2 regions of the Paenibacillus sp. FSL L8-0708 genome follow, and region 2 is predicted to be linked to the other one. Evidence: a T-box and tRNA genes for the amino acid it is inferred to sense, from the RefSeq annotation. Region 2 holds a T-box; the other holds one or more tRNA genes.
The links. A T-box is a leader RNA that pairs with one kind of tRNA and senses whether it is charged. The one in region 2 lies ahead of tyrS (tyrosine--tRNA ligase), so its partner is inferred to be a tRNA-Tyr.
Positions count from the first base shown of each region.

Region 1: it encodes a tRNA-Tyr, which carries the amino acid that the T-box ahead of tyrS (tyrosine--tRNA ligase) is inferred to sense. The anticodon was not compared.

Region 1 covers NZ_JBBPBC010000001.1:6,644,954-6,651,946, forward strand. The annotation lists gene NYE58_RS31075 (ABC transporter ATP-binding protein) at 1-644, opposite strand, end outside; gene NYE58_RS31080 (BMP family ABC transporter substrate-binding protein) at 762-1,901, opposite strand; gene NYE58_RS31085 (AraC family transcriptional regulator) at 2,229-2,984, shown strand; tRNA gene NYE58_RS31090 (tRNA-Leu) at 3,121-3,199, opposite strand; tRNA gene NYE58_RS31095 (tRNA-Cys) at 3,214-3,287, opposite strand; tRNA gene NYE58_RS31100 (tRNA-Gly) at 3,297-3,371, opposite strand; tRNA gene NYE58_RS31105 (tRNA-Gln) at 3,378-3,452, opposite strand; tRNA gene NYE58_RS31110 (tRNA-His) at 3,472-3,547, opposite strand; tRNA gene NYE58_RS31115 (tRNA-His) at 3,591-3,666, opposite strand; tRNA gene NYE58_RS31120 (tRNA-Trp) at 3,690-3,763, opposite strand; tRNA gene NYE58_RS31125 (tRNA-Tyr) at 3,770-3,855, opposite strand; tRNA gene NYE58_RS31130 (tRNA-Thr) at 3,861-3,936, opposite strand; tRNA gene NYE58_RS31135 (tRNA-Phe) at 3,965-4,040, opposite strand; tRNA gene NYE58_RS31140 (tRNA-Asp) at 4,051-4,128, opposite strand; tRNA gene NYE58_RS31145 (tRNA-Met) at 4,154-4,230, opposite strand; tRNA gene NYE58_RS31150 (tRNA-Val) at 4,248-4,323, opposite strand; tRNA gene NYE58_RS31155 (tRNA-Glu) at 4,379-4,453, opposite strand; tRNA gene NYE58_RS31160 (tRNA-Ser) at 4,472-4,564, opposite strand; tRNA gene NYE58_RS31165 (tRNA-Asn) at 4,568-4,643, opposite strand; rRNA gene NYE58_RS31170 (23S ribosomal RNA) at 4,704-6,993, opposite strand, start outside.
Region 2 covers NZ_JBBPBC010000001.1:4,582,870-4,589,862, forward strand. The annotation lists gene NYE58_RS21960 (chromate transporter) at 1-398, opposite strand, end outside; gene NYE58_RS21965 (ROK family protein) at 585-1,784, shown strand; gene NYE58_RS21970 (anaerobic sulfatase maturase) at 1,848-3,092, opposite strand; gene NYE58_RS21975 (hypothetical protein) at 3,312-3,599, opposite strand; gene tyrS (tyrosine--tRNA ligase) at 3,805-5,064, opposite strand; T-box leader at 5,252-5,482, opposite strand; gene NYE58_RS21985 (Lrp/AsnC family transcriptional regulator) at 5,635-6,081, shown strand; gene NYE58_RS21990 (acetamidase/formamidase family protein) at 6,135-6,993, opposite strand, start outside.

The DNA.
Region 1 (6,993 bases), 2.1 Mb from region 2:
ATAATCGTAATTCTGTCGCAAATCGCTTTGACTTCCTTTAATTTGTGCGAAATAAAAACTATCGTATGGCCCTGTTCCCTTAATTGCTTAAGCTCGCGGAACAATTCCTCTGTTTCCTGTGGAGTCAACACCGCAGTTGGCTCATCAAGCACCAGAATTTTAGCACCACGCAGCAGCGCCTTAAGAATCTCAACCTTTTGCTTCATCCCAACTGTAAGATCCTCTACTTTTGCCTTTGGATCCACGGCCAGATTGTATTTCCTTGCGGTCTCTTCCGTCATGCGCACAGCCTCGGCATAATTAATGCCAACTCCTCTGCGCGGCTCCATACCCAGCACCATATTCTCTGCCACCGTAAAAGAAGGTACCAACATGAAATGCTGGTGGACCATGCCGATGCCTCTATCAATGGCGTCCTGAGCGGATTGCAGCTTTACTTTTTCACCCTTGATATAGATCTCGCCTTCACTTGGCTCTTCCATGCCGAACATAATCTTCATTAAAGTCGATTTACCTGCACCGTTCTCACCTGCAATCGCATGTATTTCTCCCTCACGTAAAGAAAAATGCACGTCTTTATTTGCAACGACGCCATTGGGATATACCTTGGTAATTCCCCGCATTTCCAGCAGAGCTGTGTACATAGGTCTCAACGCCTTTCAACTTGGAGGTCTGCAAAAATATACAGCTGGAATTCCCCTGACTAGAAGAATCTCCAACTGTAGGTTTATCTCTATAGAGCTGATCTTAAGATATAAAGCTTAAGGCTTAACTGCGTTACGAATAGTTTCTACCTCTGCGGTTTCCATCCCCATCGCATTATCCACTTTAATTTCTTTATTGATCAGCTTTTGCTTCACTTCTTCAACCTTGGCCTGAAGATCAGCCGGGAATACATTTTTATAAATATCATTCTCAGCAATACCTACACCATCATCTACAAAGCTCAATACATCACGTTTGCCCATTTCTAGCGTACCCTCTTGCAATCTCTTCACTGCACCTAGAATAGCCGTATCAATCTTTTTAATAGATGAAGTAACGATTAGATTTGCTTTTTCACTATCCGTATCGTTAATCAACATTGCCTGATCGGAGTCTACACCGATTGCATATTTTTTCTTCTCTTTAGCTGCGTCAAAGATCCCAAGACCTGTACCCCCAGCCACGTTAAAAATAACATCTACACCGGAGTTATATTGAATTAGAGACAGCTCCTTACCTTTTGCCGGGTTAACAAAATCACCAGCGTACGACACAGCCACTTTTACATCAGGATCAACGTACTGGGCACCTTGAATGTAACCGACCAAGAAAGCATTAATCCCCGGAATATCCATACCGCCCACAAACCCAATCACATTCTCAGGGGTAGCATTCGGCATATCCGATTGTGTAGCTAATGCTGCTACTGCACCTGCCAAGAAAGATACTTCATTTGTCGCATAAGACATGTTGTACATGTTATCTGGTGCTTCATCGATGTCGGTATCATAATTAATGAATTTTTTGTCTGGATACAATTCTGCCGTTGCATTAAACATCTCTGTAATTTCAGAACCGCCAGAAATAATTACATCCCAATCCTCGGAAGCGATATCGTTAAATGTAGGCTCCCATTTCGTTTTATCAACGCCCATTTCAACAACCTTTGTTTCTGCACCAAGTTCATCCTTAACCTTTTGCAAGCCGTTATTAGCGGAATCAAAAAATGATTTATCCCCAAGTGTCCCCGGAATCAGCAATACAACCTTGAGTTTATCCCCTGCACCTGTTTCTCCACCCTCAGCAGCGTTTGATCCAGTATTCGCAGAAGAACCGTTATTGGACGTGTTATTCCCACATGCTGTGACCAGAACCATCACCATTAATAACAACAAAGAAAGAACTTTTTTATTCATTACTCTATTCCACCCCTAATTTTAGTTGGTTAGTAATCCGCAGAATCCCATCTTCACCCATTGTATAATTCACGGTTCAAATGGAAATTCTCTTTTTTCCAAATAAAGTATCATTAAAAGTAATAAATTTAACGTTTAGGCTCAAAAATAGCAATAAAAATACCATTATTATTAATAATCCGCTTTATTTCCGAACGAGATGGCCAGTCAGGTTGCGAACTTTCGGATTTATTGATACGATCATAACAAATATTATTAAAAATAATTATATGATTTCGGTCATTGTTTTGTACGATTCGGCTAAAACATAAGTATTGGAGGATCATCATGGATCGTGTTCTATATATTGTAAGTGCCACACATGAGCTAAATACTTATATCCCTCCACACCAGCATGAATGCTACGAACTAGTCTATTATTTACAGGGGGTAGGGACAACCAATGTTGGCCCACGAAGTTACCATTTTCGCTCCTCTTCTTTCGCGCTTGTGCCACCCAATCATAAACATGACGAGCACCACCGTGAGGATGCAAATGTATTATTTGTAGGCTTCCACTCAGAACACCCTAATATGAGTAATCTGCTCGGCGTATATGAAGATGATAAAGATCAGACCGTTCTTCAAATCCTGCTGCGAATGAAAGCAGAGTTTACACGCAAGCAAGACGGATTCTCTGAGCTTCTAAACCTACAAATGAGCGAGATTACCGTCCATCTTATGAGGCTTCTTAGTGCCTCTGGATATCAATCCCCAACAGAAGATCGAGTACAATATGTCCTTAATTATATGAATGAGCATTATCGCCATAAATTGTCCGTCGAAACACTATCAGAAATGTCCGGATATAGTTACGATCGTTTTCGCCATCTATTTAAAGAACGTTTCGGGTCTTCACCCCTGCGGTATTTGCTGTTAAAACGCCTGGATTATGCAAAGTCTCTATTACGTCATACTCAGATGCAAATCTCTGAAGTATCTGCTGCTGCAGGTTTTGTGAACGATGCCCAATTCTGCAATATGTTCAAACGAGAAATAGGTCATACCCCGCGAGCATTCCGCATTAATAATCAATCAGGTTAATCACTAATCAGATTAAAAAAAGCCGTTGAAATAGAGAAACTCTCTATTCAACGGCTTACTGCTGTAAACCCAAGGACATAAAGAAAAAAGGTTTGTAAGATTGCTTATAAAAGCATTCTTACAAACCTTTTTAAGATACCGGCGAGAGGACTCGAACCTCCACGGTTTCCCACTCGATTTTGAGTCGAGCGCGTCTGCCATTCCGCCACGCCGGCACATATGAACTAAATGGAGGCGCCACCCAGATTTGAACTGGGGATAAAGCTTTTGCAGAGCTTTGCCTTACCACTTGGCTATGGCGCCATGAAAACTTGGAGCGGACGACGGGAATCGAACCCGCGACCCTCGCCTTGGCAAGGCGATGCTCTACCGCTGAGCCACGTCCGCATAAAATGGCTGGGGATATAGGATTCGAACCTATGAGTGACGGAGTCAAAGTCCGTTGCCTTACCGCTTGGCTAATCCCCAATAACATTTTAAAGTAAAATGGGGCGACTGATGGGTCTCGAACCCACGAATGCCGGAACCACAATCCGGTGCGTTAACCCCTTCGCCACAGTCGCCATATTAAGTTGATATTGTTGCCATTATTCATTTTAAAGTAAATGGGGCGGCCGATGGGTCTCGAACCCACGAATGCCGGAACCACAATCCGGTGCGTTAACCCCTTCGCCACGGCCGCCATATTAAACTTTAGAAAGAACTTGGCAGGGGCAGCAGGAATTGAACCCACACCAACGGTTTTGGAGACCGTTGTTCTACCTTTAAACTATGCCCCTAAAAACTGGTGGAGGATGATGGATTCGAACCACCGAACACTCACGTGAGCAGATTTACAGTCTGATGCGTTTGGCCACTTCGCTAATCCTCCAAGGATGGTGCCGGCGAGAGGACTTGAACCCCCAACCTACTGATTACAAGTCAGTTGCTCTACCAATTGAGCTACACCGGCATGGCACTCATTCTTTTGTGATGATAAATGGTGGCTCGGGACGGAATCGAACCGCCGACACGAGGATTTTCAGTCCTCTGCTCTACCGACTGAGCTACCGAGCCATGATGAAAATGGCGGAACCGACGGGATTCGAACCCGCGATCTCCTGCGTGACAGGCAGGCATGTTAGGCCAACTACACCACGGTTCCAAAAGATATAATTGCTTAAGTTAATTGGTTGCGGGGGCAGGATTTGAACCTGCGGCCTTCGGGTTATGAGCCCGACGAGCTACCGGGCTGCTCCACCCCGCGTCAGTAAGAAAGTGTTATGGTGGAGGCTGAGGGGATCGAACCCCCGACCCTCTGCTTGTAAGGCAGATGCTCTCCCAGCTGAGCTAAGCCTCCATAAACAACAATTGTTATTGTACCAAAGTCCACTAGGATAAATCAAGTGAAAATTTGGTGACCCGTATGGGATTCGAACCCATGTTACCTCCGTGAAAGGGAGGTGTCTTAACCCCTTGACCAACGGGCCATACTAATTAAAAATTTGTGGCGGAGAGAGAGGGATTCGAACCCTCGAGACGCTTGTGGCGCCTACACGATTTCCAATCGTGCTCCTTCGGCCAAACTCGGACACCTCTCCATATGGCTCCCCGAACAGGACTCGAACCTGTGACAACTCGATTAACAGTCGAGTGCTCTACCAACTGAGCTATCAGGGAATATTCATACCAGGCTTGATGCCTGAAAACTGAATCCGAAACGAATCTGCATTCTACATATAGGATAAGCCCTCGACCGATTAGTATTGGTCAGCTCCATGCATTGCTGCACTTCCACCTCCAACCTATCTACCTCGTCGTCTTCAAGGGGTCTTACTAATTGGGAAATCTCATCTTGAGGGGGGCTTCACGCTTAGATGCTTTCAGCGCTTATCCCGTCCGTACGTAGCTACCCAGCCATGCTCCTGGCGGAACAACTGGTGCACCAGCGGTACGTCCATCCCGGTCCTCTCGTACTAAGGACAGCTCCTCTCAAATTTCCTGCGCCCACGACAGATAGGGACCGAACTGTCTCACGACGTTCTGAACCCAGCTCGCGTACCGCTTTAATGGGCGAACAGCCCAACCCTTGGGACCTACTTCAGCCCCAGGATGCGATGAGCCGACATCGAGGTGCCAAACCTCCCCGTCGATGTGGACTCTTGGGGGAGATAAGCCTGTTATCCCCAGGGTAGCTTTTATCCGTTGAGCGATGGCCCTTCCATGCGGTACCACCGGATCACTAAGTCCGACTTTCGTCCCTGCTCGACTTGTAGGTCTCGCAGTCAAGCTCCCTTATGCCTTTGCACTCTGCGAATGATTTCCAACCATTCTGAGGGAACCTTGGAACGCCTCCGTTACTCTTTAGGAGGCGACCGCCCCAGTCAAACTGCCCGCCTGACACGGTCCCCGTACCCGGTAAGGGCACTAGGTTAGAACCTAGATACGATCAGGGTGGTATCCCAACGGCGCCTCCACCGAAGCTTGCGCTCCGATTTCTACGGCTCCCACCTATCCTGTACAGATCGTACCCAAATTCAATATCAAGCTGCAGTAAAGCTCCATGGGGTCTTTCCGTCTTGTCGCGGGTAACCTGCATCTTCACAGGTATTAAAATTTCACCGGATCTCTCGTTGAGACAGCGCCCAAGTCGTTACGCCATTCGTGCGGGTCAGAATTTACCTGACAAGGAATTTCGCTACCTTAGGACCGTTATAGTTACGGCCGCCGTTTACTGGGGCTTCGGTTCATAGCTTCGGGTTACCCCTAACCACTCCCCTTAACCTTCCAGCACCGGGCAGGCGTCAGCCCGTATACTTCGCCTTGCGGCTTCGCACAGACCTGTGTTTTTGCTAAACAGTCGCTTGGGCCTTTTCACTGCGGCCCCCTCGTGCTATTCACACTACCGGGGCACCCCTTCTCCCGAAGTTACGGGGTCATTTTGCCGAGTTCCTTAACGAGAGTTCTTCCGCGCGCCTTAGAATTCTCTTCTCGCCTACCTGTGTCGGTTTGCGGTACGGGCACCTTCTCCTGGCTAGAGGCTTTTCTTGGCAGTGTGAGATCATGACCTTCGCTACTACAATTTTCGCTCCCCATCACAGCCCAGCCTTAACGATGTGCGGATTTGCCTACACATCAGCCTCACTGCTTAGACGGACATCCATCAGTCCGCGTCACTACCCTCCTGCGTCACCCCATCGCTCATAGCGGATTACGGTGGTACAGTAATTTCAAACTGTTGTCCTTCGACTACGCCTTTCGGCCTCGCCTTAGGTCCCGACTTACCCTGAGCGGACGAGCCTTCCTCAGGAAACCTTGGGCTTTCGGCGGATCAGATTCTCACTGATCTTTTCGTTACTCATACCGGCATTCTCACTTGTGTAGTGTCCAGCGCTCTTTTCAGTACACCTTCAACCCCTACACAACGCTCCCCTACCCCAGATACATACGTATCTAGCCATAGCTTCGGTGGTGTGTTTAGCCCCGTTACATTTTCGGCGCAGAGTCACTCGACCAGTGAGCTATTACGCACTCTTTCAATGGTGGCTGCTTCTAAGCCAACATCCTGGTTGTCTGTGCAACTCCACATCCTTTCCCACTTAACACACACTTGGGGACCTTAGCTGATGGTCTGGGCTGTTTCCCTTTTGACAATGGATCTTAGCACTCACTGTCTGACTCCCGGCAATAAGTATATGGCATTCGGAGTTTGACTGAGCTTGGTAATCCTTGCGGACCCCGCACCCAATCAGTGCTCTACCTCCACTACTCTTATACCGAGGCTAGCCCTAAAGCTATTTCGGGGAGAACCAGCTATCTCCGAGTTCGATTGGAATTTCTCCGCTACCCCCACCTCATCCCCGCACTTTTCAACGTACGTGGGTTCGGGCCTCCAGTGCGTGTTACCGCACCTTCACCCTGGACAGGGGTAGATCACACGGTTTCGGGTCTACGTCCACATACTAATTCGCCCTATTCAGACTCGCTTTCGCTGCGGCTCCACCTTCTCGGCTTAACCTTGCATGTTAAA
Region 2 (6,993 bases):
CCATTTATCCCTTTCATAGCGGCAATGACTTTTGGCTGGTCTGCCAGTTGGGAGTATACGGCGCTAAGCAAACAAACAATGATAAAGGTCGGAATCGTTATCCCTGCGATTGCAGCAATCGCACCCTTCACACCAGCAAGACGATAACCAATGAATGCTGCTGCATTTACACCTACACCCCCAGGTGCAGCACCAGCTAAAGATAGAATTTCATCCATCTCCTCTTCACCCAGCCATTTTCGTTTAGCGGAAATTTCCCGTTCGATCATAGGGATCATCGCATAACCTCCCCCGAAGGTTACAGGACCAATTCGAACAAATACCCAAAACAACTGAAACAATAGACTTATCCTCAGTTCTGTATTCGGTATCATATTTGTTTTCATAGTTGTTCTCATGGAATCCACCCTTATATAATCTGTCGTAATTTCATTATATCACTTTTTCCCAAAATGGAATTAAGTTTTTTGAACGGTAAAATACAACCAAGGGTTTATGAGTTATACTATATTCATGTTAATAAATACAAACTATATAAAAAACGATCTTACAAGTTCATCCTATATATAGCTTGGAGGTATATCGTGGAAAAGCGCTCGACACACATTCCATCACCAAAAAAACTCCTATACGACCGAATCGCCGAACAAGGCACTGTTTCCAAGTTGGATCTTCTACAGACATTTTCACTTACCAAAAGCACAATGACCCGGATATTAGATGAGATGACGGAAGAAAGCTTGCTGATAGAAAGCGGATTTGGAGAATCTAGCGGAGGCAGAAGACCTATTTTATACCAGATCAATCCTTCCTACGGTTATATAATCGGTTTAGAGATCTCCAGAGTGTATTCTTCTCTTGGTTTATTTGATATGCAAATGAACCCAAAATCAATAGTTCACTGGCGAATGGATCAGGCATTCACACCTGAAAGATTTATAGATCATATCAGTATTCAAATACGCGCTTTCCTTAGGGACCATCAGTTAGTGGACAGTCAAATCATCGGGATAGGAATAGGGGCTGTGGGGCCACTTGATCGGGAACAAGGCTTGATCCTAAAACCGCTGCACTTCCCTTCTTCAGGCTGGAACAATCTGCCGATTTGCAAACTGGTAGAGGAACGGACGGGGTTCAAAGCTTGGTTGGACAACGGTGCCAATTCCGCATTGCTTGGGGAACGATGGTCTATCCGTCACGCAAACATCCAGCATATGCTTTATGTACATGCTGGAGCAGGTCTCCGCTATGCGATGATGTCGCATGGAAGTATTGTTCATGGCACAATGGATATGGAAGATGCAATTGGTCAAATGATCATCCAGACAGATGGACCCCGATTAAATCATGACGGGAACTACGGGGCTCTGGAAGCATTTGTATCTGTGCAGGCGCTAGAACAAAGTGCACGCTCAGAGGCGAAAATGGACAACAAACTGATCCTCCAAAGATATAAAGTGGCGCCTGAGAAGCTGACTTATGATGTATTGGTACAAGCCTTTAGAGACGGTAATCCACACGCGCGTGAATTATTTACCCAAGCTGCCAGCCACTTCGGGATCGGACTCGCCAACGTTATCAACCTGTTTCATCCAGAGACCATCATTCTAGGCGGTGCACTCATTCACTCTCACGAGTTGTTTTTCCAAACAGCGGTGGAGGTGGCACAGAGAAACACTTACCGTTATCCTGAATACCAACCTCACTTCTCCCTAGGTATATTAAAAGAAGAAGCTGTGGTGACGGGTGCGGCAATAATGGCGAGAAATCATATGGTTCTATAACATAACAAAAAGGTTGTTCCCAATCCTTTGCATGACTGTTGGGACAACCTTATCTAGTCAAAGCTATAATGCCTGACAGCAATTTTTGAATTTCTTCCCGCTTCCGCAGAAACATGGATCATTTCGACCCGGAAGTGGTTTTGCACTTTTCCTGTACTCCAGCATCCGCTCCGATCTAAGTCGGTTCGCCAGTAATAACATGCGTTCATAGGCGTATGAGTAGAACATTTTGTAGCTATGGCAGAAATAATCAACCTCAGTCCGATCATTAACATCAAGCCAATTCCGGTTGCGCGGACATCCCCCATTGCAAAAGCTAAGGTACTCACACTTATAGCATGATTCATTCATATTGGGCTTCATTAACAAAAAATCATCATATACTGGGCTGCTTAGCAGTGCTTCCAAGTCAGTTTGGCCGATATTTCCTAGCCTATGCTCTTCATCAATAAAGAAATCGCAAGGGTAGGCATCCCCGTTCGTTTCAAGCACCATCATCTTCGGGCAACATGAGTTGTGAACGCATAACTCTGCCTCACGATGCATGAATACAAGAAGCATATTCTCAAAAATACGAATAGGAAGCTCTGGGTACCCACCGTTGTACCAAAGGTCAAATGTACGGCATAAAAAGACTCCGTATTGTTCAGGTGTAATTCGGAAACGTCCCGCTACTTCACTTTTCTGAGAAACAAAATCCATGCAGGGGATAAACTGAATATTAGGAAATTCGTGTTCTAGATATAATGCCATCAACTCATCTGGTTTCGTCACGTTATCTTCATGAATCACCGTCAGAATACTATACTCCACACCCTCATTCTGTAAATGACGAATCCCACGCATAACTAGATCATAACTGCCTTTCCCCGAACCCGTTACACGATGAGCATCATGAATAGGCTCTGGGCCATCCAGACTAATCCCGACCAAAAAGTTATACCGTTTAAAAAATTTCGCCCATTTCTCATGGATAAGCGTTCCATTGGTCTGCAGTGCATTACTGATCATCGTATGAGGCGGAGCGTACTTAGCTTGAAATGAAATCACTTGTTCAAAATACGGAAGTCCGGCCAATAATGGCTCCCCACCCTGCCAAGAGAAAGTCGCTATCCCTGATGATCTTTTCATGTACTGAGCGATAAACCGCTCCAGAAGCTCCGTATCCATCACCCGGATCGGTTGCTGAGGATGTCCCCCGGCAGTACTGTAATAGCAATAATCACAGGCTAGATTACAATCCTCTGAGACGGTTTTCCACATGACATGAAGGGTCTCCTGCTTAGAGGTTTGTATACATGCAGTCATACGATTCTGCCCCTCCTATGTAATACTATCTTTGTAAAACCTAATTCCTATTTGTTCAATTAAATCATAGATCTGCAAGTCAACGATGAGTAAAACATCATAGCTGGTCAAATAACTGGGCACAAAAAAACTGCACTCCCCATTGTCCGTTGGGACAAAGTAATAAGGGTGTGCAGTTTCTTTGTGGATGAGTCTAACGGTAGTTAGAGACTAGTCTTATTAATTACGGACGTATTCTCTATTCGCTGTTTCCAACATGGATTTCCAATCCGCAAACTTCGTCTCCCTAACAACATGACGATCAAACAGTTCATCAGGTATGTCAGCAACATCTTCTTCTGTCTTTACTTGAAAGTTCCCTTTGGTTACAAACTCATCGAAACTTTTGTAATTGGAATACTTACTCATAAACGCTTCATTAAACAATTTCTCGAAAGAGATGTGATTGGGATCTTCTTGATACGTTTTCTGTCCTTGTAACTCATTCATCAATTCTTCCATGGTCATTGGTTTTTGTCTTCTCAAATTACCACTCCTAATTTTCTGTTATAGTTGTAGAATATCATGTTAATCCATAAATCACACGAATCCTAAGCTTACCATAATTTTGACGATTTCACCTTTCAAATTTCACTTAATATGCAAATAGTCGGCCTCTATACTTAAAATACAACAAAAAACCTTCCTTATTCATAAGGAAGGCTTCTTATTATTAGGACAATTTCACCAGGCTGTAGTTTTTCTTACCTTTACGGATAATGATAAAACGTCCGCCGATGGCTTCGCTGGCTGTAACTTCAAATGCTACATCGCTAACTTTTTCACCGTTCATGGAAATCGCGCCTTTGGTGATGTCTTCACGCGCTTGACGTTTGGATGGCTCAATTCCTAGATCTACCAGCCACTCCACGATATTTTTGGACTCCAATGTCGTTTCGTAGGTCGGCATTTCCTTGAAGCCTTGCTCGATCTCGTCAGCGGTCAGAGATTTAATATCTCCACTGAACAGAGCGGCAGTAATACGTTTAGCCTGCTCCAGCAATTCCTCACCATGCACGAATCTGGTCATTTCTTCAGCCAGTGTTATTTGCGCTTCACGTTTATGCGGTTCGGTCTGCACCTTTTCTGCAAGTGCATCAATTTGTTCTTTAGAGAGGAATGTAAAGTACTTGAGGTATTTCACAACATCACGGTCATCTGTATTCGCCCAGAACTGGTAGAATTCAAAAGCTGTCGTTTTGTTCGGATCCAGCCAAATGGCTCCGCCAGCTGTTTTACCGAATTTTGTACCATCGGCTTTCAGCATAAGCGGGATGGTAAGTCCGAATGCTACCGCCTCAGAACCTTCTTTTTTACGGATCAGATCTAAGCCACTTGTGATGTTCCCCCATTGGTCAGAACCACCGATTTGCAGCTGCACATCTTCATGCTGGAACAGGTGCAGATAGTCCAGGGATTGCAGGATTTGGTAGGAGAATTCCGTAAAGGAAATTCCGCTGTCCAATCTGCTCGCTACAACATCCTTGGCAAGCATCGAATTGATGCTGAAGTTTTTACCATAGTCACGCAAAAATTCGATAACATTGATTTTATGCGTCCAATCGTAGTTGTTCACCATGCGGATTTGATTGTCGCCATCAGTCACGAACAGTTTTTTCATCTGTGCTGTAAGTGCGTCAACGTTGGCTTGGATTTGCTCCAGCGTTTGCAAAGAGCGTTCGGATTGACGTCCACTTGGATCACCAATCGTTCCCGTAGCCCCACCAATAAGAATCACCGGACGATGTCCTGCCAGTTGAAATCTTTTGAGCACCATGAATGGAATCAAGTGGCCAATATGCATACTGTCACCTGTTGGATCTACACCGCAGTACAGGGATACCGATTTTTGATTGGTCAGTTCTCTAAGCCCTTCGGCATCTGTTTGTTGATTGATGGCATCGCGCCATTCTAGTTCGTCGATAATATTCATTGCCTTACACCCCTCAAAATTAGTAGTTATCCTATAAATGAAACATCAGTCCGCCAAGCGGAAACGGTTCGCCCTCCTGATTAGGACGGGACCGTTTCAGCGAGAAATATAAGGAGTATTGATGAAGTGAACCCTATAAATCCTTATATTTAAAAATAAAAAAAATCGTCCCCTTGTCTATTGTAGACATAGGGACGATTGAATAACCGTGTTACCACCCAGATTGCACCCATGAAACGCTTATGCTCAAGCATACCATTGATACCACTCTTGACGAGATATCGTTCGCCATTCCGCTCGGTATTACCCGAGATACTCCAAAGTGTAATTCGCAAGCTTAGTGTGTACCGGGTTTCATCAACCCCCGGCTTTCTGAAACAGGGACTAAGTTACTACTGGGCTCCTTCAACGTATATCGTATATAAGATTACAGCCAGTATAGTGAAATAATTCTTTTATGTCAACTATCTTCAGCAGAGAATGCCGTCACACACTTCTACTGTAAAGCGCTACTAGGCATTTCCACTTTTTTTCTGATACAATTACGAAAAAAGAGGTGAACGAATCCGCATGCTAGATCCTATCGATAACCATATTTTGATGCGGCTGGCCCAAAACAGCAGAATTTCCTATACTGATCTAGCTAAAGAAGTCAGTTTATCAAGTGTCGCGGTGAAAGATCGTATTGATCGGCTAGTCAATCAAGGGATTATTGAACAGTTCTCGATTGTCATCAGTGCTGAAAAGCTAGGAAAGAAAATCTCCGCCTACCTGGAACTTGAAGTAGAACCTGCTCATTTAAATCATATCGTCGATGTATTAAAGGAAAACGAACGCGTAGCTGTATTATACGAAATGACGGGACCATGTATTCTGCATATTCACATCTTGGTAGAGAATCTTGAAGAGATGGAACGGTTTATGCATGAATCAATCTACTGTCTGGATGGACTGGTACGTGTAGAAAACCAAATCTTATTAAAACGTCACAAAAATCAGGACGGATTGAATATATAAGAAAAAGAACCGCCTATAAAGACGGTTCTTTTCTCATATGGATTTTTTTAGGATTATCGAATAATTGCTATTTCGTCCTGCTCTGTCTTAGCCAGCTTAGCTTTATAAAAGTTCACGAAATATTCGCTGACCACGATCTTCCCGTTCACAACACTTATTGGGGCTGCAAGCTTCACTGTCTCTCCGTTGTAAATCCCCGTTGTCGCTCCAACCTTCATCTCCAGAACATTGCCATTGTAGCTTAGCGTAACTGTCTTAGTGGCTGGCTGCCAGCCAACCTTTGCTCCAAAGTTCTCAAAGCTGCTCCGTAAAACCACGGGCTTGCGCTCGGAATCGCCGAATTGACCTTTATCAATTAAGGCGTGTACGCCCCAGTTTCCATCCACCACTTGTGTAATTCCAAAATCAGCTGACACAGACATCAGAGAATACGCTTCATCTTCGCTCAATTCCATTCCAGCCATTAAAAAATCTTTTGTTTTATGAGCGGCATCCTTCATCGCTTTGTCGATGGACGAGTTTTTGAAGATATCCGTCTGAGCACTAGCCCCCAGCTCCTCCAAATAATTGGCGTAGCTGAATCCATGCACAACCCACTCGTTCTCATTTTCAAGTAATGGGAAGTTTAAACCTTTCAGCTTGTTGTTAAGCGATGCTTTTTTATGAAGAATGACTTGTATATCCCCAGTGACCGATGTCTCGATCGCAGTTCCGTTAATCTCCGAATCGCCTTGACCGGCATGCGGGTCACCGATCGACAGTAGTGCACCAGCTACGGATACAGGATAATACATCGTCGCACCTTCCGTAATCCGCCAATCATCTACGTTACCGCCGTTGTAAGATGGTGGAACGGAGTCAACAACATCCGCTTCTTTCGGCGCCACACCCATTGTACCAAAGTGGAGACGA